One region of the Thauera sedimentorum genome, then DNA from elsewhere that is predicted to be linked to it. Evidence: predicted binding sites of a transcription regulator. Region 1 holds the regulator's gene; each other region holds the start of a gene.
What was found. Region 1 encodes FNR, which switches genes on or off when oxygen is low (the NO sensors DNR and NnrR bind a similar motif). Its sites were predicted from a motif close to TTGANCTAGNTCAA; they were not measured.
Positions count from the first base shown of each region.

Region 2: paaN (phenylacetic acid degradation protein PaaN) is a predicted target of FNR. The motif match lies at 3,071-3,084, and genes of this name have one in related genera.
Region 3: IAI53_RS06965 (cytochrome-c peroxidase) is a predicted target of FNR. The motif match lies at 2,896-2,909, and genes of this name have one in related genera.
Region 4: ubiU (ubiquinone anaerobic biosynthesis protein UbiU) is a predicted target of FNR. The motif match lies at 2,044-2,057, and genes of this name have one in related genera.

Region 1 covers NZ_JACTAH010000001.1:328,070-335,201, reverse strand. Annotated here, with positions in the region: gene IAI53_RS01485 (heavy metal translocating P-type ATPase) at 1-481, opposite strand, end outside; gene IAI53_RS01480 (MerR family transcriptional regulator) at 557-1,009, shown strand; gene IAI53_RS01475 (sulfite exporter TauE/SafE family protein) at 1,019-1,720, opposite strand; gene hemN (oxygen-independent coproporphyrinogen III oxidase) at 1,776-3,167, opposite strand; gene fnr (fumarate/nitrate reduction transcriptional regulator Fnr) at 3,285-4,025, shown strand; gene IAI53_RS01460 (hemerythrin domain-containing protein) at 4,089-4,622, opposite strand; gene IAI53_RS01455 (SirB2 family protein) at 4,624-5,019, opposite strand; gene IAI53_RS01450 (NnrS family protein) at 5,024-6,244, opposite strand; gene IAI53_RS01445 (Crp/Fnr family transcriptional regulator) at 6,314-7,000, shown strand; gene IAI53_RS01440 (PHA/PHB synthase family protein) at 7,100-7,132, opposite strand, start outside.
Region 2 covers NZ_JACTAH010000002.1:225,816-232,947, forward strand. Annotated here, with positions in the region: gene paaI (hydroxyphenylacetyl-CoA thioesterase PaaI) at 19-483, opposite strand; gene paaH (3-hydroxyacyl-CoA dehydrogenase PaaH) at 476-2,008, opposite strand; gene paaG (2-(1,2-epoxy-1,2-dihydrophenyl)acetyl-CoA isomerase PaaG) at 2,115-2,942, opposite strand; gene paaN (phenylacetic acid degradation protein PaaN) at 3,175-4,845, shown strand; gene paaY (phenylacetic acid degradation protein PaaY) at 5,126-5,728, shown strand; gene IAI53_RS10865 (DNA-binding protein) at 5,792-6,244, opposite strand; gene IAI53_RS10870 (nucleotidyltransferase domain-containing protein) at 6,198-6,806, opposite strand.
Region 3 covers NZ_JACTAH010000001.1:1,537,155-1,544,286, reverse strand. Annotated here, with positions in the region: gene IAI53_RS06970 (EAL domain-containing protein) at 1-1,828, opposite strand, end outside; gene IAI53_RS06965 (cytochrome-c peroxidase) at 1,825-2,862, opposite strand; gene IAI53_RS06960 (ferredoxin--NADP reductase) at 3,006-3,809, opposite strand; gene IAI53_RS06955 (LysR family transcriptional regulator) at 3,920-4,846, shown strand; gene IAI53_RS06950 (SLC13 family permease) at 4,866-6,203, shown strand; gene IAI53_RS06945 (glycosyltransferase family 2 protein) at 6,333-7,132, opposite strand, start outside.
Region 4 covers NZ_JACTAH010000002.1:193,130-200,261, forward strand. Annotated here, with positions in the region: gene rocD (ornithine--oxo-acid transaminase) at 1-179, shown strand, start outside; gene IAI53_RS10680 (high affinity choline transporter 1) at 352-1,809, shown strand; gene ubiU (ubiquinone anaerobic biosynthesis protein UbiU) at 2,114-3,127, shown strand; gene IAI53_RS10690 (U32 family peptidase) at 3,162-4,058, shown strand; gene ubiT (ubiquinone anaerobic biosynthesis accessory factor UbiT) at 4,085-4,621, shown strand; gene IAI53_RS10700 (VanZ family protein) at 4,673-5,752, shown strand; gene IAI53_RS10705 ((2Fe-2S) ferredoxin domain-containing protein) at 5,777-6,106, shown strand; gene IAI53_RS10710 (alpha/beta hydrolase) at 6,103-6,759, shown strand; gene IAI53_RS10715 (glutathione S-transferase) at 6,785-7,132, shown strand, end outside.

The DNA.
Region 1 (7,132 bases):
GCCGCCAGGTCTCGGCATGGCGGGCGCGCTCCTGTTCGCGCGCATCCAGCCCGGCCTCGACTGCGCCGAAACCGGCCTTCGCCACCGCGTCGATGGCCTGCTGCGGGTCCATCGCACCGGGCAGGTAGCGCAGCACCGCCCGCTCGCTGGCGAAGTTCACTGCCGCTTCCACCCCCGGCAGGCGGTTGAGCACTTTCTCCAGCCGGGTGGCGCAGGCGGCGCAGGTCATGCCGGAGATCGACAGCTCGAGCTGCTCGGGCGGCACCTCGAATCCCGCCTTGTGAATGGCCTCGACCACCGCCTGCGTCGCGGTTTCTCCGGACAGGCGTACCTGGGCCCGCTCTGCCGCGAGATTCACGCTGGCCTCCACGCCGGGCATGCGGTTGAGCACCTTTTCGATGCGGGTGGCGCAGGCCGCGCAGGTCATGCCGGCAATGGGGAGTTCGACGGTGGTGGTGTCGATGGGAGTGCGATCGTTCATGATGGTCCCGCTTGCGGACGCTGTGTCGATGGTGGCAGTCTAGACCCTGTACCAAGGTACGGAGTCAACCCCCTGATGAACACGCATACGTCCCGCCCGCCCCTTCCCTCGCGCAACGCGACAACAGCGGAACCCGGTCTGACCATAGGCCGGCTGGCTTCAGCCGCCGGGGTCGGCGTCGAGACGGTCCGTTACTACCAGCGCCGCGGCCTGATCGGCACCCCGGCTGGCCGCAAGGGCGCTTTCGGTGTGTACGACGCGCAGACGGTGTCCCGCCTGCGTTTCATCCGTCGCGCCCAAACCCTGGGGTTCAGCCTGGACGAGGTCGCCGGCCTGCTCGCGCTGGACGAGGAACGCGATCGCGACACTGCGCGCGCGCTCGCACAGGCCAAGATCGACGACATCGAAAACCGTATCCGCCAGCTGGAAGACATGCGCAGCGCCCTGAAGGGCTTGGTGCACTGCTGCGAACACACCGAGGCACCGGCCCCCTGCCCTATCCTGCAGGCCCTGGACGGAGAACGCTGAACGCCCCGTTCAGCAGACCACGCCACTCCACAGGGTGCCGCCGAGCGAGGGGGCATGGAACAGGCCGAAGACGCCGAAGCCCAGCACCGTCAGGCCGGCAGCGAAACGCACCTTGCCGTTGCGGGTGATGTCGCGGAAGCGCTTGAACAACAGGCCGGCGAGCAGCAGGTTGGGCAGCGTACCGAGGCCGAAGGCGAGCATCAGCCCCGCGCCGCGGGTCGCCGAGCCGGTCACCAGCGCGGTGGCCAGCACGCTGTAGACCAGTCCGCAGGGCAGGAATCCCCACAGCAGTCCGAGCGGGTAGCCCTGTGCCACCGAGCGCGCGGGCAGGAAGCGCCGGGTGAAAGGCTGAACGCGCCGCCAGATGTGGTGGCCGGCACGCTCGACCGGCGCCAGCAACTGGGTAAAGCCGGTGAGATACAAGCCCAGGGCAACCAGCATCAGGTTGGCCAGTACGTACAGGCCCAGCTGGATGGGCATCACCTCGTTGTACAGCATGCCCACGGTACCGAGCGCGCCGAGCAGGCCGCCGATCACCGTGTAGGTGGTGATGCGCCCGAGGTTGTAGGCCAGGTGGATCGGCCATTGCCGGCGGGTCTGCCCGGGCACCTGCACGGTGAGCGCGCCGACGATGCCGCCGCACATGCCCACGCAGTGGGTGCCGCCGAGCAGGCCGATGAGGAAGACGGCGATATAGCCGGTTTCAGGCATTCGGAAGAGCCGGAAGATGCATCAGGGCAGGCATTCTACGCCGCGCGGGGCGGGATCAGATCACCTTGGAGTAGCGCGCCCGCTCGCGGTCGGCGCGCAGGTAGCGGTCGAACACCATGGCGATGCCGCGCACCAGCAGCCGCCCCGGGGGCAGCACGCTGATCCAGTCGTCCTCGATCTTCAGCAGGCCGGCCTTCTCCATCTCGCGCAGGTCGGCGAGTTCCTCGGCGAAGTATTCCTTGAAGTCGATCAGGTGGGCGATCTGGATGGACTCGATCGACACCTCGAAATGGCACATCAGCGCCTGGATGATCGCGCGGCGCAGCAGGTCGTCGGCGGTAAGCTCGATGCCGCGCAGCACCGGCAACTCGTCCTGGTCGAGGATGTCGTAGTACTCGTCCAGGGTCTTGACGTTCTGCGCGTAGGTCGGCCCCACCTTGCTGATCGCCGACACCCCGAAGGCCAGCAGGTCGCACTCGGCGTGGGTGGAGTAGCCCTGGAAGTTGCGGTGCAGCCGCCCCTGGCGCTGGGCGATGGTGAGCTCGTCGTCCGGCTTGGCGAAGTGGTCCATGCCGATGTACACATAGCCCGCCTCGGTGAGCCGGCGGATGGCCAGTTGCAGGATCTGCAGCTTGGTGTCGGCGGTGGGCATGTCCACCGAGTTGATGCGGCGCTGCGGCTTGAACAGCTGCGGCAGGTGCGCGTAGCTGTAGAGCGAGATGCGGTCGGGAGAGATCTCCAGCACCTGCTCCAGCGTGCGGTTGAAGCTGATGATGTTCTGCTTGGGCAGGCCGTAGATCAGGTCCATGGACACCGACTTGAAGCCGGTGGCGCGCGCGGCGTCGACCACCAGCTTGGTCTCGTCGAAGCTCTGCACGCGGTTGACCGCGACCTGCACGTCATGGGCGAAATCCTGCACGCCGACGCTCATGCGGTTGAAGCCGAGGTTGGAGAGCATCTCGACGGTATCGAAGTCCACCTTGCGCGGGTCGACCTCGATGGAATACTCGCCGTTGGGCACCAGCGTGAAGTGCTGGCGCACCGAGTCCATCAGCTGGTGCATTTCCTCGTGCGACAGGAAGGTGGGCGTGCCGCCCCCCAGGTGCAGCTGGGTAACCTGCCGGCTGCCGCCCAGACAGGCGGCCTGCATCTCGATCTCCTTGGCCAGGTACTTGAGGTACTTGGCCGAGCGCCCGTGATCCTTGGTGATGATCTTGTTGCAGGCGCAGTAGTAACAGATCGTGTTACAGAAAGGGATGTGGAAGTATAATGAAAGCGGTTTGCCGAGACCGCCCACTGCCCGCTTGGCGAGCCAGTCGCGCAAGGCCTTGGCGTCAAAGGCTTCGACGAAGCGATCCGCCGTCGGGTAGGACGTATAGCGCGGCCCGTTGATGTCGAAGCGGCGGATCAACTGGGTGTCGAAGACGAGTTCTTTCTGATTGCTCATGGTCGTACGGGGCGGCAGTCTGTTCCGTAAGATCGCAGAAAGCCGTAGTTTTGTGGTTGACGTGGATCAACGAGGCTCCGTTGATCCCGGTGAGAGACGGAGCTGTTTATCTTGCAAATGAAGGCGACGGTGCCGATCTCTGTGGCAAACCTCAAGGCCGCCTGCTCTCAGTGTAACCTGCAGGAGCTGTGCCTGCCGTTCGGGATGTCGGAAAACGAGATCGACCGCCTGGACGAACTGGTGGGCGCCCGTCGCAAGATCAAGCGTCAGCAGCACCTGTACCGCGCCGGCGACCTCTTCGAGGCGATCTACGCGATCCGCGCCGGCTCCTTCAAGACCGACGTGCTGCTCGAAGACGGCCGCGAGCAGGTCACCGGTTTCCAGATGACCGGCGAGATCCTCGGTCTGGACGGCATCAGCACCGAGTTCCACACCTGCAACGCGATCGCCCTGGAAGACAGCGAGGTCTGCGTAATCCCCTACGGCAAGCTGGAAGAACTCTCGCGCGAGGTCGAAGGCCTGCAGCATCAGTTCCACAAGGTCATGAGCCGCGAAATCGTACGCGACCACGGCGTGATGATGCTGCTCGGCTCGATGCGCGCGGAAGAACGCCTGGCGGCCTTCCTGCTCAACATGTCGCAGCGCTTCACCGCGCGCGGCTTCTCGGCGGCCGAGTTCCACCTGCGCATGACGCGCGAGGAGATCGGCTCTTATCTGGGCCTCAAGCTCGAAACCGTGTCACGCGCCTTCTCGCGCTTCCAGGAAGACGGTCTGGTGGCCGTGCAGCAGAAACACATCCGCATCCTGGACATCGCCGGCCTGAAAAAGCTGCTGCACCATCAACCGGCCGGCGGCTGAAGCGCGGAGCGAGCACCGCGCAACACCGCCATCGGCCCGCGCAGTAGGTTTATTCGCACATTCTCAGCCCTGACGCCGGCGGGCGACCATGGTCTCGCTCAAGGCGGCGACGTCCTCGTCAGTCAGCAGTTCGCGGGCGTAGGGCAACAATTCGCCTTCCTCGCGGGCGATGTGCTGATGGTAGCGGCTGGCGAATTCCTCGACCTGCTCCGCGGTCAGCTCTGCCGCTTCTCCCTGTGCAATCGCCGCCAGACGTTCGCGCATGAGCGCCCAGGCGGCGAACATGCGCTGATGGTCGGCGAGGATCCAGTCGATCAGCGCCTGCAGCTGCGCGCGACGCGGCGCATCGACCCGTGCGAGCAGCACCGGAAAGAGATCGTCTTCCTCGTCCATGTGGTGATTGACCGCAGCCAGGTCGAAGTAGCGCATCACCGCGCTCGCCGCCTGCTGTGCCTGCTTGTCCGCACCATGAGCGGGCAGCCAGGCGGCCAGGCGGGCGAGCGTCTCGAGCTGCCCCTGCAGGCGGCCGTGACAGGCTTCCAGCATCTCGAGCGGGGTTTCGAATCCGGGTGCGACCGGGATCAGTGAATCGCTCATGTCAGTGAGCTCCTAAATAGACCAGAAAACCGGCGGGGCTCTTGAGCAGCGCCACGGACACTATCCACGCATAGACCGCCAGCGCCGCCAAGAACGCAGCCGCCCTGAGCGCCAGGGTGCGCCCGCGCCGCAAGGCCACCGCGCCAAGCACGATGTAGGCGAGCAGGCCGATGACCTTGGCCGTGACCCAGCCGGCGACGAAAGGGTACTGCCCGATCATCACCGCCATCGCGATGGCCGACAGCAGCAGCAGGCTGTCGACCACATGGGGCAGCACCCGGGTGAGACGATGTTCGAGCAGCGCACTGCCGGACAGCATCCACGCGCCGCGCAGCGTGAACCCGAGAATGCTCAGCACCACACAGGTCACATGCAGGTGTTTGAGTGCGAAATACATGGTCTTATCCCGGCCGTCCGTCGGCCCGCGGACGCAGGTAGATGGGCAGGTAGCGCAGCGCCCAGGTCACGAAGATGCCCAGCCAGCCGGCTACCGCGGCCAGCATCAGCCAGGGAGAGAGCACAGCGGGCGCAAGGTCGGCGAGGATGCGCAGCAGCACGACCCCCTGCATGGCGAGGAACAGCGACCAGGTCAGCTGGTCGGCCGCCAGCGGCTGGCCCGAATGGCCCAGGGTGACCCGCGACACCATGCCGAGCACGATGGAGCCGAAGAAGCCGATCCCCAGCGCGTGCAGCGGCGCCAGGCCCAGGCCGTACCAGCCGAGCTGGGCGCCCGCGGCCTGCGCTGCGGACAGCAGCAGGGCCACGCCCAGCCACGCGAAACCGATGTGCAGCATGCCCAGCAGGCGCACGCGCTGGGCAGCCACCGGTCGCCAGCGGATGCACAGCCACAGCGCGACCAGACCGGCCGGCAGATCGACGACCCAGCGCCAGCCGCCGAGTTCGGCCATGCCGAGCGCGCCATGGACGAAACTCGCCCCCAGCATCAGCAACAGCGCCCAGCGCGGACGGACGATGACGTAGTCCGGAATGATGTTGCTGGAGAAAAAGGGCACCATGCGGTGGCAGACCGAGAAGAACACCGGCAGCAGGAACCACCACACGCCGGCCTCGATACCCACGCGCGCCCAGCCTGCCCCGCCGCCGAGCGCGAACACCAGCCAGGCGAAGATGCTCAACCCGCCGCCCGCCACACCCAGCCAGGTGGCCCGGGCGTGCAGCGGGTCGGGCTGGGAACGGAAGGCCACCCGCCACAGCACCGCGGCAAGCCTGGCCCAGCCGTACAGCACCCCGGCGAGGCCCGCGGCGAGCAAGGGCGCGAACCACAGGCCCGGGATCACCGCCGCCCAGCCGAGCGCGAGAATGCGCCAGGCGCCCAGCCACTGCTGCGGAGCGATGTCACCCATGCTCTGCCAGCGCGGCATCGCGGTGAACAGGAAGCCGAAGATGAAGAAGGGAAACACGCCTCCGACGGTCAGCAGCGCATGCCCCCAGCCCGGCGGCAGCGCCCACCCGAGCGCAGGAAGGAGCCCCGCCCGGGCGCCGAGCTCGACGGCCCAGAGCAGGAAGACGAGCAGCAGCATCACGCCGCCGGACAGGAACATGGCCCGGTGGGGCGCGAAGAACAGCGGACGACCCGCAGCGGCCGGTGAAGAAACTGCCATGCCTGCTCACCTCAACATGCCTGCCCCATCTTGGGGCGGGCTAGAATGTACGAAAAACGGAGATCACCCATGCCCATTCCTTCCCAGGACATCCCCGACCTGCTGCGTCTCGTGCCTCTCTTCGGCGAACTGTCGGACGAAGACATCGAGCGCGTGTCCCGCTTTACCCGCGAGAAGCGCCTGGAAAAGGGCGAAGTGCTCTTCCAGCGCGGCGATCAGGCGCACGGCTTCTACTTCGTCGTCACCGGCCAGGTGAAGCTCGCGTTCTCCTCGGCGCAGGGCAACGAGAAGGTGGTCGAGGTCATCGGCCCGCAGCAGAGCTTCGGCGAGGCGGTGATGTTCATGAGCCGCCCCTACCCGGTGTTCGCCGAGGCGCTGGTCGACACGCAACTGCTGCACATCGGCCAGAGCGTGGTCTCCGAGCTGATCGACCAGGATTCGTCCTTCGCGCGCAAGCTGCTCGCCGGCATGGCGATCCGCCTGCACAGCATGGTGCGCGACGTGGAAACCTATTCCCTGCGCTCCAGCACCCAGCGCGTCATCGGCTACCTGCTGCAACAGTCGGACGAATCCGACGGCGGCGGGCGCGAGTTCGACCTGGCCGTCAGCAAGCAGGTCATCGCCTCACGCCTGAACCTGACCCCGGAGACCCTGTCGCGCATCTTCCACGACCTCTCAGAAGCCGGTCTCGTCACCGTGCGCGGCAAGCACATCACCCTGCACGATCCCGCTCGCCTGGCGCGCTATCAGAACTGAAGGCGTGTCGAAGGCTGCACGGAAACCAGGACGTAATTGTCCGCGGCCGCGCCGCGGCAGCCTTGACAGCGGTCAAGTGGGAACCGGCGGGGAAGGGATTCAGCGCTCCAGCACGTAGGTGCCGGGGGCCGC
Region 2 (7,132 bases), on a different contig from region 1:
TCGGCCGGTTGATTGTCCCTACAGGTCGACCACCGCCCGGCCCTTGAGCCGGTAGGACTTGCCGCGCATCACCGCGATCAGCTCGCCCTTCTGGTTGGTGACGGTAATGTCATACACGCCGGTGCGCCCGGCAACGAAAACTTCCCTGGCCTCCGCGGTCAGCAGATCGCCCGGACGTCCCGGGGCCATGAAGTCCACGCTGATGCCCGAGGCAACCGTCTGTTCGTTGTAGCTGTTGCACGAGAAGGCAAAGGCGGAATCGGCCAGCGTGGTGATGAAGCCGCCGTGGCAGATGCGGAAGCCGTTGAGCATGTCCTCGCGCACCGGCATGGTGATCTTCGCGTAGCCGGGGCCGATGCCGGTGATCTCCATGCCCAGGCCCTGCGAGGCGCGGTCGTTGGCAAACATGCCGTCGCGCACGCGCTCGGCCACGGTCTGCGGGTCCAGCCCTTCGGTGATGTCTCTGTAATTCGCTTCACTCATGGAAGGCGGCTCCGGTAATGGCCTTGCGCTGCAGCAAGGGCGACGTGCGGTAACGGGTGTCGAAGTAGTGCGTGGCAAGGTTGGCGAGCACGCGCACCAGATGGGCCGCGCCCAGCTCGTCCGCCCAGGCCAGCGGCCCCTTGGGGTAGTTGGTGCCGTAGCGCATCGCGGTGTCGATGTCGGCGGCGGAGCCGATGCCGGCCAGCACCGCGTCGGCGGCCTCGTTGGCCAGCATGGCGACGGTGCGCAGGCCGAGCAGGCCGGCGACGTCGTCCAGCCGGCTCACCGCCAGGCCGGCGGCCTGCAGGGTGCCGACCACCGCACGCCAAGCGCCGGTGCCGCACTGGTCGGCCACCGCCAGCGCCAGGCGCGGCGTGGCGGCGTAGTCCAGGCAGAGGTCGAACAGCACCAGGTTGGGCACGCCCTCTTCCGCCGCGCGGCGGGTGGCAGTACGGCCGTCGGACAGCATCAGCCGCGCGCCGCCGATCTCCAGCCAGCCGGCGCCGTGCTCGGACCTGCCCGGCTTGCGCTGCACCTTGATGCCGGCGCTTTCCAGGCGGGCGATCAGGCCGGCGGCCACGCCCAGGTCGCCGACCACGGCCACCGCGGCTTCGCCCTGCTGTGCGGGCTCCGCCGCCGGCTGGGCGCGCTCGGCGCCTTCCGCGTAATCGTAGAAACCACGCCCGCTCTTGCGCCCGAGGCGACCGGCGAGCACCAGCTCCTGCTGGATCAGGCTGGGGGTGAAGCGCTTGTCCTGGAAGTAGGCATCGAACACCGAGGAGGTCACGGCGAAGTTCACGTCGTGGCCGATCAGGTCCATCAGCTCGAAGGGGCCCATCGGGAAGCCGCAGCCTTCGCGCAGCACCGCGTCCAGCGTAGCCACATCGGCCGCGCCTTCGCCCAGCACCCGCAGCGCCTCGGCGTAATAGGGGCGGGCGACGCGATTGACGATGAAGCCGGGGGTGGATCTGGCATGTACCGCGACCTTGCCCCAGGCGCGCGCGGTTGCATGCAGGGTGGCGGCCACCTTCTGATCGGTGGCGAGCCCCGACACCACCTCGACCAGCTTCATCACCGGCGCCGGGTTGAAGAAGTGCAGGCCGGCCACGCGCTCCGGGCGGGCCAGCGGGGCGGCGAGCGCGGTGATCGACAGCGAGGAGGTGTTGCTGGCGAGGATGGCATCGTCGGCCAGCAGGCCTTCCAGTTCGGCGAACAGCGCGCGCTTGACCGCCAGATCCTCGACGATGGCTTCCACCGCCAGCCCGGCGTCGCGCGCGGCGGCCAGTTCGCTCACCGGCAGGACGCGCCCGGCGGCGGCCTGCGCGGCTTCGGCGCTGATGCGGCCCTTGGCGGCCAGCTTGTCGAGCGCCGCCACGATGCCGGCGCGCCCCTTGTCGGCCGCCTCGGCACGGGTGTCATACAGGTAAACGGTATGGCCGGCCACGGCCGCCACCTGGGCGATGCCGCTACCCATGGCACCGGCGCCGACCACCAGCACCTTCACGTTCGAACCCAGCGCGGTCATGCAGAATTCCCTTGTGTCATCGTTCGAGCCCCCCGTAGGAGCGGCCTTGGCCGCGATGCAACGGGTTCGGAGGCCAATCGCCGCAGGATCGCGGCCAAGGCCGCTCCTACTTTCCGGTGAAACGCGGCGCGCGCTTTTCCATGAAGGCGGCCACGCCTTCACGGTAGTCGTCGGATTGGCCGCACACGGTCATCGCCGCGCGCTCCTGGTTGAGCTGCGCCTCGAAATCCTCGGTGGAACTGCCCCAGATCAGGCGCTTGGTCTGCGCATAGCCGAAGGTCGGCCCCTGCGCGAGTGCGGCAGCGACCTGCTGCACGGTGGGCATCAGCGCCTCGTCGTCCACGCACTTCCAGATCAGCCCCCATTGTTCGGCCTGTTCGGCCGGCAGCTTGTCGCCCAGCAGCGCGAGGCCCATGGCACGCGCCGGCCCGAGCAGGCGCGGCAGTATCCAGGTGCCGCCGGTGTCGGGGATCAGCCCGAGCTTGGCGAAGGACTGGATGAAGCTCGCCGAACGCGCGGCGAACACCAGATCGCAGGCCAGCGCGATGTTGGCGCCGGCGCCGGCGGCCACGCCATTGACCGCGGCGATCACCGGCAGGTCGAGCGCACGCAGCGCGAGCACCAGCGGCTTGTAGTTGCGTTCGACCGAAGCGCCCAAGTCCGGGGCCTCGTCGCCGGCGGCCACCGCGCGGTCGGAGAGATCCTGCCCGGCGCAGAAGCCGCGCCCGGCGCCGGTCAGCACCAGCACGCGCACGCTGCCGTCGGCACGCCCGGCGCGCACCGCGGCGAGCGCCTCGCGCACTTCGGCGTGCATCTGGTCGTTGAAGCTGTTGAGGCGGTCCGGGCGGTTCAGCGTGAGGGTGGCTACACCCGCGTCCACGCTGAAGGCTATGGTTTCGAACGACCGGGTCGGGGCGGCGCCGGCAGTGCTCATGGTGTCTCCTCCATCCTTGTGCTTTTGCGTGCGCTGGCGCACGCTGTCTCACTTGTTCGCGGGGCTTTTCGCCCTCTCGCCGGCCATCTGTTTTCGTTGTTTGACCGACCGGTCAATCAATAGTAATCTTGATCCAGATCAAAAAACAAGCACAATTTTTTGCTGCATTGCAGCTTCGACCCATCGCCTGAATGCACGCGGCGCAGCAGACGCCGCCACTGGAGGAGACACCATGGTTCACCCCTTGTTCGACAAGCACCGCGCCACCCTGGATGCGGCCATCAACGCCATCCACACCCGCGGCTACTGGACGCCCTACCCCGAGATGCCCAGCCCCAAGGTTTATGGCGAAACCGCCATGGCCGACGGCAAGTCCGCAGTGGAAGCGCTGGCCGGCCAGGACTTCGTGCTCGACCAGCCCGGCGCCAGCGGCTGGGCCGCGCCGGAGAAAAGCCCCTACGGCGTGAAGCTGGACGTGCGCTACCCGGTGTGCGACGTGGACGCACTGATCGCCGCCGCCCAGGCCGCCATGCCGGGCTGGCGCAAGATCGGCGCCGAAGGCCGCGTCGGGGTGTGCCTGGAGATCCTCGACCGCCTGAACAAGAAGAGCTTTGAAATCGCCCACGCGGTGATGTACACCACCGGCCAGGGCTGGATGATGGCCTTCCAGGCCGGCGGCCCGCACGCGCAGGACCGCGGGCTGGAAGCCGTGGCCTACGCCTGGGACGAGATGAGCCGCATCCCGGCCACCACCATCTGGGAGAAGCCGCAGGGCAAGAACCCCGCGCTGAAGATGCAGAAGCACTACGAAATCGTCGGCCGCGGCGTGGCGCTGGTGGTGGGCTGCGGCACCTTCCCCACCTGGAACACCTACCCCGGCCTGTTCGCCGCGCTGGCCACCGGCAACCCGGTCATCGTCAAGCCGCACAGCAACGCCATCCTGCCCGCCGCCATCACCGTGCGCATCATCCGCGAAGTGCTCGCCGAGCAGGGCCTGGACCCCAACCTGGTCACCCTGGCGGTGGTGGAGAAGCGCGCCGCCACCCAGGCGCTGGCCACCCACCCGGCGGTGAAATCCATCGACTTCACCGGCGGCAACGTCTTCGGCCAGTGGCTGCTGGACAACGCCCGCCAGGCCCAGGTGTATGCCGAACTGGCCGGCGTGAACAACGTGGTCATCGAATCCACCGACAGCTACAAGGCCATGCTGCGCAACCTGGCCTTCACGCTCAGCCTGTACTCCGGCCAGATGTGCACCACCACCCAGGCCATCCTGGTACCGGCCGGCGGCATCGATACCGACCAGGGCCACAAGAGCTATGACGAAGTCGCGGCCGACCTGGGCGCGGCGATCAGCAAGTTCCTGTCCGACCCGGCCGTGGCCACCGCGGTGCTCGGCGCCATCCAGTCCGAAGCCACGCTGGCGCGCATCGAGGAATGCCAGTCCGGCCAGTACGGCAAGGTGGTGCTCGCCTCCTCCAGGATCGAGCACCCCGAGTTCCCCGGCGCCCAGGTACGCACCCCGGTGCTGCTCGCCTGCGACGCCGCCGACGAGGCGAACTACATGGAAGAACGCTTCGGCCCCATCGCCTTCGTGGTCAAGGTCGCCGACGGCGCCGCCGCGGTGGCGCTCTCCGAGCGCATGGTGCGCGAACACGGCGCGCTCACCGTAGGCGTGTACTCGACCCGCCCCGAGATCCTCGACGCCATGACCGAAGCCACCCTCAACGCCGGCGTCGCGCTGTCGATCAACCTCACCGGCGGGGTGTTCGTGAACCAGTCCGCGGCCTTCTCCGACTACCACGGCGTAGGCATGAACCCGGCCGCCAACGCCGCCTACTCGGACGCCGCCTTCGTCGCCAACCGCTTCCGCGTGGTGCAACGCCGCTATCACGTCGAGTAAGCTCGTTAGCAGGTCCCTTCCCTTCAAGGGAGGGCGCAGGTAGGTTTGCTCCCGCAGCCCATTACTTGCGTTCCTCCCCCTTCAAGGGGGAGGACAGGAGGGGGATGGGTTTCCAGCCGGCGAAACGGACATTCCCCGACGCCTCGTCAAAACCCATCCCCACCCTGACAGCCGTAGCCCGGATGAAGCGCAGCGCAATCCGGGACTCAACCGCCTCTGTCACCCATGCCCCCGGATTCCGGCCTGCGGCCTACATCCGGGCTACGAAGGAATCCACCCCATGCCCTGCTACGAAATCGACGGCCTGCGCCCGGTCATCCACCCGGACGCCTTCGTCCACCCCGACGCCGTACTGATCGGCGACGTCATCGTCGGCCCGCGCTGCTACGTCGCCCCGCTCGCCTCCCTGCGCGGCGACTTCGGCCGCATCGTGCTGGAAGAAGGCAGCAACATCCAGGACACCTGCGTGATGCACGGCTTCCCCGGCACCGACACCGTCATCGAACAGGACGGCCACGTCGGCCACGGCGCCGTGCTGCACGGCTGCCGCGTCGGCAAGAACGCGCTGATCGGCATGAACGCGGTGATCATGGACAACGCCATCGTCGGCGAATCGGCCATCGTCGGCGCCTGCGCCTTCGTCAAGGCCGGCATGGAAATCCCCCCTCGCATGCTCGCCGCGGGCATGCCGGCCAAGGTGATGCGCGCGCTCTCGGAAGAGGAAATGGCCTGGAAGGTGGACGGCACGCGCTGCTACCAGGACCTCACCGTGCGCAGCCTGTCCACGCTGACCGCCTGCGCCCCGCTCACCGAGATGGAGCCGGGGCGCAAGCGCTTCGAGTTTCCGGGGGTAGTGCCGTTGGTCGATGTGAAGAAGGGGTGACCAGGCGGGGCCGCATCGCTCCGCCTCGGCAGACGCCTGCGTCCGGGCAGGCCTGCGGTCAAGTCAGGCCCGGCCTGTCAGCAAGTCGGGGCGATGTTTCTCCAACCATGCCCGGGTATCGGCCAGCAGCAGGGCCGCCTGTTTGCAGCACTCATCTACCGCGCCATCGCTGACCGGGTCACCTTCGTAATCACTGAGATTGCGTTGCTTGCGCAAGGCATCCAGAACGATCACCCGGTCCTGCGACAGATCGAGCGTCTTCGGTAGAACCTGCAAGGCCGTCTGGTGATGGCCCGGCTGACTTGTGGAGGTGCGGTAGCCATTGGCCCACAGGCCGATCATCGCGCACTGCATGATGGCCTTGTAGGCCGCATCAAAGCGGTTTTCTGCGCTCAGAGCGGCAATCCCGGCATCGACCAGATTGCGTTCGGCGGCTGCCAGCAGGCGTTGCACACCGGCAGCACTCGGCTCAAAGTTCTGCAGCTTGTGAATCGCCAGCAAGTTTTCCAAGGTCATGCTCGGTTCCGATCACCCAGAGTTTGGGCTTGGCCAGCAGTTCGCGAGTGAAGGCATCACCCGCCTCGATACGCCGGCGGACCTCATCCGCGGTGTAGATCACCGGGTTGATCTCGCGCTGCAGGATGTCCTGAGTCGGGTACAGCGCCTTCACCACCTCAGCAAAGGCCGGCGTGCCGATCACCATGATATCGACATCACTGCCCGCCTGCTCCTCACCGCGCGCCATCGAGCCAAAAACAAAGGCCAGCAAGATCTCATCAGCCAGCGGCCGCAAGGCATCGGCCAGCACATCCACCAGGCCGCAGGTCTTGCGGAACAGACCTGCCAACTCCGGGAACACAGGGCAGGCACGGTTGGCCTGGTAGCGCACCTGATTGCCCTGCTCCTGGCGCAGCAGCAGGCCGGCCTGCGCCAGGCGCGTCAACTCCTTGTGCAGGGTTCCGGCGTTGGTACCGGTCAGGCGCGCCAGCTCCCGCACGTAATAGCTTGAATCGGGATGCAGCAGCAGCAGGCTCAATACCCGCTGGCGATAGGTTCCGAAGAGTAGCTCCATCAGCATGCTCGTAGCTCCATTTGCTACGACTGTAGCTTTATCGACTACGCCATGCAAGATAAAGACAGGACTACACGGTTTCAGCCCCTGAGCTTGGCCTCTGGCCCTCTGGAAGGCGGGCTGGCTAAAACTCCGAGCACAGCGCAGGGCCAACCAGAAGTGGCACTCCGACAGCTATCGAACCAAAGGAGACATTTGACCTTCAACGGGGTGAAGGTCGGCAATTTGGTGGCCTGCGGTCGTTAGCTAGCATTCGCCCATGCCCTCGTCCTACTGGAAAACAAGAATTTAGGGGAGTTCAGGATGGCGGGGGCCGGCTACTCTGCCCCCCG
Region 3 (7,132 bases), 1.2 Mb from region 1:
AGGCGGTGTTCAGCTCGCTGGAATAGAACTGGTAGGCGTTGCGGCCGTCGCTCTTGGCGCCGTACATCGCGGCATCCGCATTGCGCAGCAGCATCGAGGCATTGCGCCCGTCGTCGGGGTAGATGGCGATGCCGACGCTGGCGGTGACGGTCAGCTCATGAACCCCCAGCAGGTAGGGCTTGCCCAGCTCGCTGACCAGCTTGCGCGCCACCATCGCGGCGTCCTGCGCCTGTTCCAGCTCCGGCAGCACGATGACGAACTCGTCGCCGCCCTGGCGCGCGACCGTGTCGGTGTCGCGCACGCAGGCCAGGCAGCGCTGCGCCACCTGGGCGAGCAAGCCGTCGCCGACGTCGTGGCCGAGGGTGTCGTTGATCAGCTTGAAGCGGTCGAGGTCGATGAACAGCACCGCCGCATGGCGGCGGTTGCGCCGCGACTGCAGGATGGCCTGCTCGAGGCGGTCCTGCAGCAGCGTGCGGTTGGGCAGGTTGGTGAGCGCGTCGTGGTGCGCAAGATGGTGGATGCGCGCTTCGGCGGCCTTGCGGTCGGTGATGTCCGAGAAGATGCCGATGTAGTGGCTGGATTCGCCGGCCGCGTTGCGTACCGCGGTGATCGACAGCCATTCCGGGTACACCTCGCCGTCCTTGCGGCGGTTCCAGATCTCGCCCTGCCACTGGCCTTCGCGCTCCAGCGTCGCCCACATCTCGCGGTAGAAGCTGGCGCTCTGGCGGCCGGAACCGAGTACCGCCGGCGTGCTGCCGGCGATGTCCTCCAGCGTGTAGCCGGTGATCTGGCTGAAAGCCGGATTGACCGCGATGATGCGCGAGCGCTCGTCGGTGATCGTCATGCCTTCGGCGGCATTGGTGAACACGGTGGCATACAGGTTGAGGTCGTCGCGCGCGCGGTGCAGGGCATCGACACGCTCCTCAAGGTCGCGGTTGGCCTGCGCCAGTTCGCGCGAGGTGCGTCCCACCCGCAGCATGGTGAGGGCCAGCCAGCCGGCCAGCACCAGGGCAAGCACGTAGAGCACCGCGCGGTAGTTGTGCGCGTGGCTGGAGGCGCGCTCGTAGCCGAGCGCGTAGGCGAGGTTGAGGTACTCGCCGAGCGAGGCGGTGGGGATGGCGAGGATCTCGCGGGTCAGGGCGTCGATCACCGGCTTGCGTTCCAGCACCACCCGGCCGTGCAGCAGCACGCTGTCCAGCCGCTGCCGCGCCGGGCCCTGCAGTGCGGCGGCCCGGGTCTCCAGCGCGGCGAGGCGCGCGGCGAGCTCGCCGGCCAGTACCGGATCGCCGCTATGGGCGTGGGTCATCACGCCACGCACGAAGATGCCGACCGGCCGGGTCTCCATGACCGTGGCCTGCGGGTCGTCGATCACCATGTCGGTGGCCTGCGGCAGGTAGGCGAGCGAGTTGCGCAGCACTGCATTCTCGCGCTTGAAGAGATCGATGCGGCGCATCTTGTGCGCCAGTGCGGCGCGGAAACTGGCGATCTCCTCGAGCAGGTGACGACGGTCGCCGCCGGGCAGGAAGGCAGGGACGTCCTCGAGGCTGGCAGTGATGGATTCCAGCGTGGCGGCGGCGGTGACGATGGAGTCGAAGTCGAGCTGCAGCCCCACCCGGCTGGCGAGCAGGGCGGCGTTCAGTTCGGCGTCGGCCTGGCGCAGCAGGCGCAGTTCGCGGCTGTAGAGCTGGTGGGCGCGTGCGTCGATGGCGTCCGCCTGCAGGAACAGCCAGCTGAGCACGCTGGCCGCCAGGGCGATGCCCGCCAGGGTCCACAGGAAGCGGGCGCGCGCGACGCCGAGGATGAAGCGCTCGGGGGGAGGGCGCATCATTCCAGCGCCTTGCCGCGGAAGTTGCCGGTGAGCGTGTGCAGGAAGGCCACCAGCAGGCGTCTGTCCTCGTCCGAGAGGCTGCGGCCGAGCTGGTAGCGCGCCATGATGTCGACCGCGTCCTCCAGCGTGTCGGCCCCGGCGTCGTGGAAGTAGGGCGCGGTCAGCGCCACGTTGCGCAGGCTGGGCACCTTGAATACGTGGCGGTCCGCCTCCTCGCCGGTGACGTTGAAGCGGCCCAGGTCGGCCGTGGTCTGCTCGCCGCGATCCGCGAAGTAGTCGCCGAGGACGCCGAAGCGCTGGTACAGGTTGCCGCCGATGTTCACGCCCTGGTGGCAGCTTGCGCAGCCCAGCGCCTTGAAGCGCGCGTAGCCTTCCTTTTCGTCATCCGACAAGGCCTGCGTTTCGCCGCGCAGGTAGCGGTCGAGGCGCGAATCCGGGGTGGTCAGGGTGCGCTCGAACGCGCTGATGGCGCGTGCGATGGTGTCCGGCGTGATGCCCTGCTCGGGGTACTCGCGCGCAAAGGCCTCGCGGTAGGTGTCGTCGGCCGACAGGCGGGCGACGACTTCCTTCCAGTCGGAGGCCATCTCGACCGGGTTGTGGATCGGTCCCGCCACCTGTGCTTCCAGCGTCGCGGCGCGGCCGTCCCAGAACTGGGCGAAGTTGAAGCGGGCGTTGAAGATGGTGGGGGCGTTGACCTGGCCGAGCGCGTCGCCCACGCCGCGCGAGCGCGCAAGCCCGTCCATGCCCCCGCGATCGAGCGGATGGCAGCTTGCACAGGAGATGCTGCGGTCGTGCGACAGGATGGGGTCGTGGAAGAGCCGTTCGCCCAGTGCGGCGCGGCCGGCGTCGAGCTGGTCGGCACCCTGCGGCAGCGGGGTGATCGGTTCGAGCCGGCGGACGGCCTCCGACATGGGGATGCTGGGTGGCGCGACCTGGGGGGCGGGCGGGGCATCGCGCCAGGTCATGAAAACCAGGGCCGCGGCAAACGCGGACAGCAGGGCGGGAATGGCGAGATGGATGGTGCGTGGAGTCACCGCCGAATGATATCGCCCGACAAAGCGCAAATTTTGAGGCGCATCAAGGAAATTGCTCACGAGGCCGTGTTGGTGGCCTGCAGAGCCCTTGGAAGACCGGCGGCGTTGCCCGGAATGGGCAACGGCGCCAGTAACAGGCGGGTTCAGCGCTCGACGAAGGCGTGCTCTATGGTGTAATCGCCGCGCTCGCCGATGCGCCGCGAAACCGCGAAGCCGCGGCGGTCGAGCAGGGCGCGGCAGTCGCGCAGCATGGCCGGGCTGCCGCAGATCATCGCGCGGTCGTGCTCGGGGTCGAGCGGGGGCAGGCCCAGCGTCTCGGTCAGGCGGCCGCTGTCCAGCAGGTCGGTGATGCGGCCCTGGTTGCGGAAGGGTTCGCGGGTCACGGTCGGAAAATAGAGCAGCTTCTCGCGCACCACGTCGCCGAAGAACTCGTTCTCGGGCAGCTCGCGGGTGATGAAGTCGGCGTAGGCCAGTTCCGATACGTGGCGCACCCCGTGGGTGAGGATCACGCGCTCGAAGCGTTCGTAGGTCTCGGGGTCCTGGATCACGCTCATGAAGGGGGCCAGGCCGGTGCCGGTGGACAGCAGGTAGAGGTTGCGGCCGGGGCGGACGTCGTCGAGCACCAGGGTGCCGGTGGGCTTTCTGCTGACCACGATGGGGTCGCCCGGGCGCAGGTGCTGCAGGCGCGAGGTGAGCGGGCCGTCGGGCACCTTGATGCTGAAGAACTCGAGGTGTTCCTCGTAGTTCGGGCTGGCGATGCTGTAGGCGCGGGTCAGCGGCCGGCCGTCGGTTTCCAGGCCGATCATGACGAACTGGCCGTTGATGAAACGCAGGCCCGGGTTGCGGGTGGTGCGGAAGCTGAACAGGGTGTCGTTCCAGTGATGCACGCTGATTACTTGCTCGGTGGCTAGGTTGCTGACGATGCGTTGGGGGGCGACGTTGCTCATGGCGGTTCTCTGTCTGGCGGGGCCGGGGGGCTTGTTGTGGGGACCATTCTAGGTCGCCTTGCATATCTGTTTGATGGATAATCCATCTATCCCATATTTGCCAAATCGATATGCGATTCACGCTGCGCCAGATCGAGGTCTTCGTCGCCATCGCCCGTGGCGAGAACGTCTCGCGCGCGGCCGAGGCGCTGTCGCTGTCGCAGTCGGCCACCAGTGCGGCGCTCGCGGACCTGGAGCATCAGTTCGACCGTCCGCTGTTCGACCGCGTGGGCAAGCGCCTGCGGCTGAACGAGCATGGCCGGCTGCTGCTGCCGCAGGCGGTGGAACTGCTCGACCGCGCGCAGGAGCTCGAAGCGCGCCTGCGCGAGGATGACACCCCGGGGAGCCTGAAGGTGGGCGCCACGCTCACCATAGGCAACTACCTGGCGCCGCTGATCATGGCCGACTACCTGCAGCAGCATCCGACCGGGCAGGTGGCGCTCACCGTGCACAACACCACCACCATCCTCGCCCAGGTGGCGCGTTACGAGATCGACCTCGGGTTGATCGAGGGCCGTGCCGACGATCCCGAGGTGGAGGTCGAGCCCTGGGTGGAGGACGAGCTGGTGCCGTTCTGCGCACCGACCCATCCGCTGGCCGGGCACAAGACGGTGAGCCTCGACGAACTGACACCGGAATGGTGGATCCTGCGCGAACGGGGTTCCGGCACGCGCGAAACCCTGGAGCGGGCGCTACGGCACCGGCCGGAGGGGCTGCGGGTCCGGCTGGAGCTCGAGCATACCGAGGCGGTCAAGCGCGCGGTGGAGAACGGCCTGGGCATTGGCTGCATCTCCCGCCTGGCGCTGCGCGACGCCTTCCGGCGCGGCAGTCTGGTGCCGCTGGAAGTGCCCGGCCTGGACCTGAGCCGCCGCTTCCAGTTCGCCTGGCATCGCGGCAAGTACCACACCGCGGCGATCCGCGCATTTCTTGCGGCCTGCCGGCGGATGACCGCGGGCGCGCGGCGCAGCCACGAGATCGCCTTGCCGCCGGTCAAATAGCAAGAGGGGAAACACGAGCGTGTTGCGCATCATCAATCTGGCGGTTGCCGCCGCCCTGTTCATCGGCCTGGAGCGCTGGCTCGGCGGGCAACTCGGCGCGCCCGGCGCCGGACTCGCGCTGCTGGCCACCATCGCCTGGCTGTGGATCAGCGAGGCCCTGCATGTCAGCGTCACCGCGCTGCTGGTGCCCCTGCTCGCCACCGCGCTGGGTATCTTCAGCTTCGACGAGGCGGTGCGCCAGTTTGCCGATCCGATCATTTTCCTGTTCCTCGGCGGCTTCGCGCTGGCCGCCGGCCTGCAGCGCCAGGGGCTGGACCAGTGGGTGGCGGCCTGGGTGATCCGCCGCGCCGGCGATCGCCTGGACCGCGCGGCGCGCTGGCTGTTCTGGCTCACCGCCGGGCTGTCGATGTGGATCAGCAACACCGCCACCGCGGCGATGATGCTGCCCTTGGCGCTCGGCCTGCTGTCGCCGCTGGATTTCGAGCGCAACCGCCGCACCTGGGCCTACGTGCTGCTAGGCGTGGCCTTCTCCGCCAACATCGGCGGCATCGGCACCCTGGTGGGCAGCCCGCCGAACGCGATTGCAGCGTCCAATGTCGGTCTGAGCTTCGCGCAGTGGATGCTCTGGGGCTTGCCGTTGGTACTGGTGCTGATGCCGCTGATGGAACTGGCGCTGCGCTACACCCTGCGCCCGACGCTGGACGTCGAGGTCTGCCCGCCGGATGTGGCGGTGAGCTGGAACGGAGCCCATCTGGCGATGGGGCTGGTGTTTCTGCTCACCGTGCTGCTGTGGGTGTTCGGCGCGCCGCTCGGCAAGGCGATCGGGCTCACCCGCGGCTACGATGCGGCGGTGGCGCTGCTGGCGCTGGTGCTGCTGCATACCCTGCACCTGGCGAGCTGGAAGGACATCGAGCGCAGCGCCGACTGGGGCGTGCTGCTGCTGTTCGGCGGCGGCCTCACGCTGAGCCGCGCGCTGGGCGACAGCGGGGCGGGCGAATGGCTGGCGCTGCAACTGGGCGAGCCGATGGCCGCGCTTCCGGTATTGGTGAGCCTGGCACTGATGGTGCTGTTCGCGATGGCGCTGACCGAGTTCACCAGCAACACCGCCAGCGCGGCGCTGCTGATCCCGCTGTTCGTCGGCATGGCCCCGCAGATCGACGCCGTGCCGCTGGCAGTGCTGGTGGCGGTGGCCACCTCCTGCGCCTTCCTGCTGCCGGTGGCCACACCTCCCAACGCGATCATCTTCGGCAGCGGCAGGGTGCCGCAACGCGCGATGATCAAGGGCGGCCTGGGGCTGACTGCGGCCGCCTTCCCGGTGCTGGTGGCGGCTGCGGCGCTGGCCCTGTGGCTGGATTGACCGCCTGGCCTGCCTCCGGGTTACGTCACCGGACCTGTAGGAGCGGCCTTGGCCGCGATGCGGCGGTGGTTTCCTCGATGGCCCCATCGCGGCCAAGGCCGCTCCTACACACCGCCTGCCGGCGGTCGCTCAGCCCTGCAGCGCGGGGGCGCCCTTGGCTTCCGTCTTGGCCTGCGGGGCGCTGCGCTCCGGCATGTAGGCCGCCACCTGGCAGGCGATCGAGGCGACGTAGGGAATGCACTGCAATGCCAGGATGCCTACCCACAGACGGGTCTCGATCTGGTCCAGACCGTGCATCGACAGCATGGCGGCGATGCCCAGCAGCAGGGCGCCGAGCAGGCCGAGTTCCTCGCGGATCGGGCCGAAGAAGGCCAGCGCACCCTTGGCCTTCCAGCCCTTGGGGGTGACCACGAAGGTGCCGTGCTTCTTCCACAGGCCGGCGAACACGCCGCGGGCGATCGCGTGCGCCAAACCTACCGAGAGGATGGAGGCACCCAGGATGTCGCGCCACGGGCACGCCATGGTGCGCCGGTAGAGGATGGGGCCCAGCGCCGCCTTGAAGATCATGAAGGCCAGCACCGGCAGCGCCAGCGCGGTGACCGGCAGGCCGAAGGCCTTGGGGAACAGCAGGATGCCCAGGGTCCACGCCAGGCTGGCAAAGGCGAACACCAGCTGCAGCGCATCGCCCAGCCAGGCAAACCAGCCGGTCAGGAAGTGGTAGCGCTGTGCGAGGTTGAGCCGGCTGCGTCCGACCATCTGCGGCACGTGGTGCTTGAGGATCTGCATCGCGCCGAAGGCCCAGCGGAAGCGCTGGCTCTTGATCGCGGCGAAGTCCGAGGGCGTGAGGCCGCGGCCGTAGATGTGGTCCACGTAGCGGGTGTCGTAGCCCTTCTCGATCAGGCGCAGGCCGAGTTCGGTGTCTTCGCAGA
Region 4 (7,132 bases), on a different contig from region 1:
CCGGCCTGGCGGCAGAACTGCTGCTCGCCCGCGGCATCGCCACCCGCGACACCCACCGCAGCGTGCTGCGCCTGTCGCCGCCGCTGATCATCGAAGCCGATCTCGCCGAGCAGGCGGCGGCTACGGTGTGCGAGGTGCTCGCCGCACTGCCCCAGGGGCAGCACAGCCTGGCGAGTTAGGGCGCCGCCCGGCGCCACGCACCATCTTTGTGCGCCATTCGCCGCACGTTGAGCGGCGTTGACCGCCGTTGCCCCGCACATCGGCCGGAAATCCGCGCCCCCGCGGCGGAATTTCGTTGCTACACTTCGCCCCGCTGAAAACCACACCTGAAACCTTGCGGAGAAGCCGCCCATGCTGCTCTGGCTCGTCGTCGCCTACCTGGTCATCTCCATCGGCATCGGCCTGGTGGCCGCTACCCGGGTGCACAACGCCCGCGACTACATCGTCGCCGGCCGCAACCTGCCGATGTACATCGTGCTGGCCATGGTGTTCGCCACCTGGTTCGGCGCCGAGACCGTGCTCGGCATCTCGGCCACCTTCATCGACGAAGGCTTTCGCGGGCTGATCTCCGATCCGCTCGGCGCCTCGCTGTGCCTAGTGCTGTTCGGCCTGGTGTTCGCCCGCCCGCTGTACCGCATGAACCTGCTCACCCTGGGCGACTTCTTCCGCGTGCGCTACAACCGCACGACCGAGCTGATCCTGTCGCTGTGCATCGTCGCCTCCTACCTGGGCTGGGTGGCCGCACAGGTCACCGCGCTCGGCCTGGTGTTCAACGTGCTCTCCGACGGCGTGGTGTCGATGAACCAGGGCATGATGGTCGGCGCCTCGGTGGTGCTGCTGTACACCCTGTTCGGCGGCATGTGGTCGGTGGCCATCACCACCTTCGTGCAAATGATCGTCATCGTCGCCGGCCTGCTCTACGTGACCTGGCTGGCCGGCGACATGGCCGGCGGCTTCGACACCGTGATTTCCAAGGCGGCGGCCGAAGGCAAGTTCGAATGGCTGCCCACGCTGGACCCGCTGGACATGCTGGCCTGGATCGCCGCGCTGCTCACCATGGCGCTGGGTTCCATCCCGCAGCAGGACGTGTTCCAGCGGGTGAACTCCTCGAAGAACGAACGCATCGCGGTGTGGGGCACCACGCTGGGCGGGGTGAGCTACTTCTTCTTCGCCGCGGTGCCGCTCTTCCTGGCCTACTCGGCCACGCTGATCGACGCCGACATGGTCGCCCAGCTGATGGAGGACGACACCCAGCTGATCCTCCCGCACCTGATCATCAACTACATGCCCTTCACCGCCCAGGTGGTGTTCTTCGGCGCCCTGCTGTCGGTGATCATGAGTACCGCCTCGGGCACCCTGCTGGCGCCCTCGGTGACCTTCTCCGAGAACGTGCTGCGCGGCTTCTTCCCCGGCATGACCGACCGCGGCCTGCTGTGGAGCACGCGGGTCACCGTGGCGGTGTTCGCCGGCCTGGTCACGCTCTACGCCACCGCCACCGAATCGACCATCCACACCATGGTCGAGAACGCCTACCGCGTGACCCTGGCCGGCGCCTTCGTGCCGCTGGCCGCCGGCCTGTTCTGGAAGCGCGCCAACAATCTGGGCGCCGCGCTGGCGATCACCTTCGGCCTGGCGACCTGGCTGCTGCTGGAATTCACCGTACCGGAAGGCGACGTCGAACCGCAGCTGATCGGCCTGGTGGCCAGCGCCATCGGCATGGTGATCGGCGGCTATCTCGGCCGCCAGACCCACCACCGCCCGCACGCCGGCCATCATCACGCGGCCGCCGCCACCCATCACGTGCGCTGAGCGGGGCAGCGCCAACCCGACAGCGCCGAGCGAAGGGGCAGTCCCCTCCGGGCGCCCGGCCGCCCCAAGCCCGGAGGCGCCCCCTCGGGGGGCAGCGCCAGCCCGACAGGATCAAGCGCGGGGGCAGTCCCCTCCGGGCGCCGGGCCGCCCCAAGCCCGGAGGCGCCCCCTCGGGGGGCAGCGCCGGCCCGACAGGGCCAAGCGTGGGGGCAGTCTCCTCCACGGCCGTCACCCTTGACCCCGGTCAAAGCACCGGAACGACGCTGAGACTATGGTTGCGGGGCTTTTTTGCCCCCGCAGCCAAATGAACCCAACGCAACGCATCGAACTGGTCTGTCCGGCCGGCAGCCTGCCGGCGCTCAAGACCGCCATCGACCACGGCGCCGACTGCGTCTACCTCGGTTTCAAGGACGCCACCAACGCGCGCAACTTCACCGGGCTCAACTTCGACCCGGCGAGCATGCGCGAAGGCGTGCGCTACGCCCACCAGCGCGGCCGCAAGGTGCTGCTGGCGCTCAACACCTACCCGCAGGCCGGCAACTGGGGCGACTGGACCGCCGCGGTGGACCGCGCCGCCGAGATGGAACTGGACGCGGTCATCCTCGCCGACCCCGGGCTGATGGCCTACGCCGCCAAGACCCATCCGCAGCTGCGCCTGCACCTGTCGGTACAGGGCTCGGCCACCAGCTACGAGGCGATCAATTTCTACCATGAGCGCTTCGGCATCCAGCGCGCGGTGCTGCCGCGCGTGCTGTCGCTCGCCCAGGTGGAGCAGGTCATCGGCAGGACCCCGGTGGAGATCGAGGTGTTCGGCTTCGGCGGCCTGTGCGTCATGGTCGAGGGGCGCTGCGCGCTGTCGGCCTACGCCACCGGCGAATCGCCCAACTGCAACGGCGCCTGCTCGCCCGGCAAGCATGTGCGCTGGGAGCAGACCCCGAAGGGCATGGAGACGCGGCTCAACGGCATCCTCATCGACCGCTTCGCCGACGGCGAGCGCGCCGGCTACCCCACGCTGTGCAAGGGCCGCTTCGACGTCAATGGCGAGACCTATTACGCCATCGAGGAGCCCACCAGCCTCAACACCCTGGAGCTGCTGCCGGAACTCGCCCGCGCCGGTGTGCGCGCGATCAAGATCGAAGGCCGCCAGCGCAGCCCGGCCTACGTCGCCCAGGTCACCAAGGTGTGGCGCGCCGCGCTCGACCGGGTGATGGCCGATGCCGACAACTTCACCGTGCAGCCCGCCTGGATGGCCGAACTCAACAAGGTCTCCGAAGGCCAGAGCCACACCCTGGGCGCCTACTACCGGCCCTGGAAGTAAGCGCCGCGCGCCCTGCAACAAAGACGAACACGCCATGAAACTCGCCCTCGGACCCCTGCTCTACTACTGGCCGCGCCAGGCCACGCTGGATTTCTACGCCGACATCGCCGACAGCCCGGTGGACATCGTCTATCTCGGTGAAACGGTGTGCTCGCGCCGCCACGAACTGCGCCTGGAGGACTGGCTGGAGGTGGCCGGCGTGCTGGCCGCCGCCGGCAAGGACGTGCTGCTGTCCACCCAGTCGCTGATCGAATCCGAATCCGACCTCAAGGTCCTGCGCCGCATCGTCGCGCAGCGCGAGTTCGGCGTCGAGGCCAACGACATGGGCGCGGTGCGCCTGCTGGCCGAGGCCGGGCGCACGGACTGGGTGGCCGGGCCCACGCTCAACATCTTCAACCCCGCCACGCTGGCGCTGCTGCAGGAGTCCGGCGCGCGGCGCTGGGTGATGGCGCCGGAGATGTCCGGCGAGGCCCTGGCGGCGCTGGTCGCCGGCATGGACCCGGCGCCGGAGACCGAAGTCTTCGCCTGGGGGCGCCTGCCGCTGGCCCATTCCGCCCGCTGCTTCACCGCCCGCCACTTCAACCTGCAGAAGGACACCTGCGAGTTCCGCTGTCTGGGGATGAACGAAGGCATCGTGCTGCGCACCCGCGAAGGCGAACCCTTCCTCACGCTCAACGGCGTGCAGACCCAGTCGGCGCGCATCTACAACCTGCTCGGCGACCTGCCGGCGGTACGCGAGCGCGCCGGGGTGCTGCGCATCAGCCCGCAAGGCGAACACACCGCGGCGGTGCTCGCCACCTTCCGCGCCGCGCTGGCCGGCGAACTCGACCCGCAGGCCGCGCTGACCGCCAGCCGCCAGTGGATGAACGAGGAACCGTGCAACGGCTTCTGGCACGGCCGCCCCGGCGTCGAGCAATACGTCGCCTCCTGAACCCGGACCGCCACAGGATCGCTCCCATGTCGAACCTTCCCGCCCTGCCCAGCTTCGCCCGCCTGCAGGCCGCCGCCCGCCGCCTACCCGCGTTCACCGTGCCCCCGGCGCTCGGCCGCCTGGTCGCCCGCCTGCCGCAGCAGCCGCCCGCGCTGGCGCTGAGCCTGGCGCTCAACCTCGCGCTCGGCCGCATCCTGCCGCGCGAGGACCTCGCCCCGCTCACCGGCCGCCGCCTGCGCCTGCGCGTCACCGACGCCGGCCTGACCCTGGACTTCGGCCTCGGTGCGCGCGGCTTCCGCCCGCTCCCAGCCACCGGCACCCCGGACCTGACGCTCTCCGCCACCGTGCGCGACTACCTCGCCCTGGCGCTGCGCGAGGAAGACGCCGACACGCTGTTCTTCAGCCGCCGGCTGATCATGGAAGGCGACACCGACCTGGGCCTGCTGGTCAAGAACACCCTGGATGCGGTGGACTGGGACGCGCTCACCACCGCCTGGTCGCCCGCCGCACTGCTCGCCCGCCTGCCGCTGCCCGGCCGCCCGCGACGACCCGCGGGCGCCTAGCGCCCCCGGCATCTGGTTAGAATCGGGTCTCCCGCCCCCCGGACCGGCCCGATGGCGCGCCACGCCTCCAACCTGCCGCTGCACCTGGCGCTCGCCTACGCGGCGCTGGTCGCCTATGCCTGCCTGCACCCGTTCACCGGCTGGCAGGCGACCGGCCTGCCGGTGTTCGACTACCTGCTGGCACCCTGGCCGCGCTACTACCGCAGCGAGGATCTCATCCTCAACGTGGCCGGCTACGTCCCGCTCGGATTCCTTGCCGCGGCCGCCCTGTCGCGGCGGATCGGCGCCAGGGGCTGCATCCTCGCCGCCACGCTGGCTGCCGGCCTGCTCAGCCTGGGGCTGGAGACGGTGCAGAACTTCCTGCCCAGCCGGGTCGCCTCCAATCTGGATCTGGGCTGCAACCTGCTCGGCGCGCTGGCCGGGGCGCTGGCCGGCGCTGCCTGGGGCCCGGCGCTGTTCGGTCCGCAGGGCTGGCTGCAGCGCTGGCGCAGCCGGCACATCGTCGGCGGCTACACCGGCGACGCCGGCCTGCTGCTGCTCGGCCTGTGGCTGCTGACCCAACTCACTGCCGACGGCCTGCTGTTCGGCAGTGGCGATCTGCGCCACTGGCTGGCGCTGCCCAACCCGGTGACTTTCGAGCCGGAACGCTTCATCCGACTGGAAGCCGCGCATGTGGCCACTACCGTGGTGGGCGTGGGCCTGTTCGCGCGCTGCATCATGCTCGCACCCGGGCTGTGGCCGATACCGCTGCTGTTCATGCTGGCCTTCGGCCTGACCACGCTGGCCACCTTCAGCTTCTTCTCGGCCAGCGAACCGCTGGTCTGGCTGACTCCAGGCGCGCGCTTCGGCCTGATCGCCGGGCTGCCGCTGCTCGCCGTCTGCCTGCGGCTGCCGCGCGTGCTGCAGCACGCCCTGGCGGGCATGGCCATGCTGGCCGCCACCGCGCTGGTCAACCTGATGCCGGAGAACCCCTACCTGCCGTTCCGCTCCGCCGCGGCCGCCGGACACTTTCTCAACTTCCACGGTCTCACCGCGGTGGTCACCGCCGCCTGGCCCTTCCTGGCGCTGGCCTACCTGTCCGCCCTTGGCCTGTGGCGCGGCGAACATCTGGCCGCCGAGCGGCGACTATAATCGGCCGATCACCCAGGAGTCCGCATGAGCTATTTCAAGCACCACGTCTTCTTCTGCTGCAACCAGCGCCAGCCCGGCGACACCTGCTGCAACGACCACAAGGCGGTCGAGATGCAGACCTACGCCAAGGACCGCATCGCCGCGCTGGGCCTCAAGGGCCGCGGCAAGATCCGCATCAACAAGGCCGGCTGCCTGGACCGCTGCGACGACGGTCCGGTGCTGGTGGTGTACCCGGACAACGTCTGGTACACCTACGTGGATCGCGAAGACATCGACGAGATCATCGACAGCCATCTGGTGCACGGGCGCATCGTCGAGCGCCTGCGCCTGCCGGACGGGCCGGCCGCAGCATGAGCCGCCCCGCCCCCACCGAGAGCGTGCTGCTGCGCGGCGCGGCCGGCGCGATCGACGCGCTGATCGACACCCCGGCCGAGGTGCGCGGGCTGGCGGTGGTCTGCCACCCCCACCCGCTGTACGGCGGTGCCAATACCAACAAGGTGGCGCACACCCTGGCGCGCGCCTTCCGCGACCTGGGTTATGCGGTGGTGCGCCCCAACTTCCGCGGCGTGGGCAAGAGCGACGGCGCACACGACCACGGCAACGGCGAGACCGAGGACGTGCTGAACGTGATCGGCTGGGCGCAGTCGCGCTGGGGTAGCCTGCCGCTGGCGCTCGGCGGCTTCTCCTTCGGCGGTTTCGTGCAGTGCCGGGTGGCCAATCGCCTGGCCGACAGCCTCACCCCGGTGCAGCGCCTGGCGCTGGTCGGCATGGCCGCCGGCAGCGCGGCCGACGGCGCCCGCCAGTACGACACCCCGCCGCTGCCGGATAAGCTCTCCAGCCTGGTCGTGCATGGCGAGGTGGACGAGACCGTGCCGCTCGCCAACGTCTTCGACTGGGCCCGCCCGCAGGAGCTGCCGGTGGTGGTGGTGCCCGGCGCCGACCATTTCTTTCACGGCAAGCTGCACGTGATCCGCGATGTCATCGCCCGCACCTGGGCACCGCTCTGAGTCCACGCATACAGGGAGCCCCGCCATGAAGCTGTTCGCCTCGCTCACCAGCCCCTACGCCCGCAAGATCCGCATCCTGCTGGCCGAGAAAGGCCTGCCGTTCGAACTCGTGGTCGACTCGCCATGGGAGGCCAACACCCGCATCCCCACGCTCAATCCGCTGGGCAAGGTGCCGGTGCTGATCACCGACGACGGCGAGGCCTTCTTCGACTCTCCGGTGATCGCCGGCTATCTGGAAACCCTGGGCGCCCAACCGGCCATGCTGCCGGCCGATGCGCTGGAAGCCGTGCGCGTGCGCCAGATCGAGGCGCTGGCTGACGGCGTCACCGACGCCGCGGTGGCCGCGCTGCTCGAATCCCGCCGCCCCGACGGC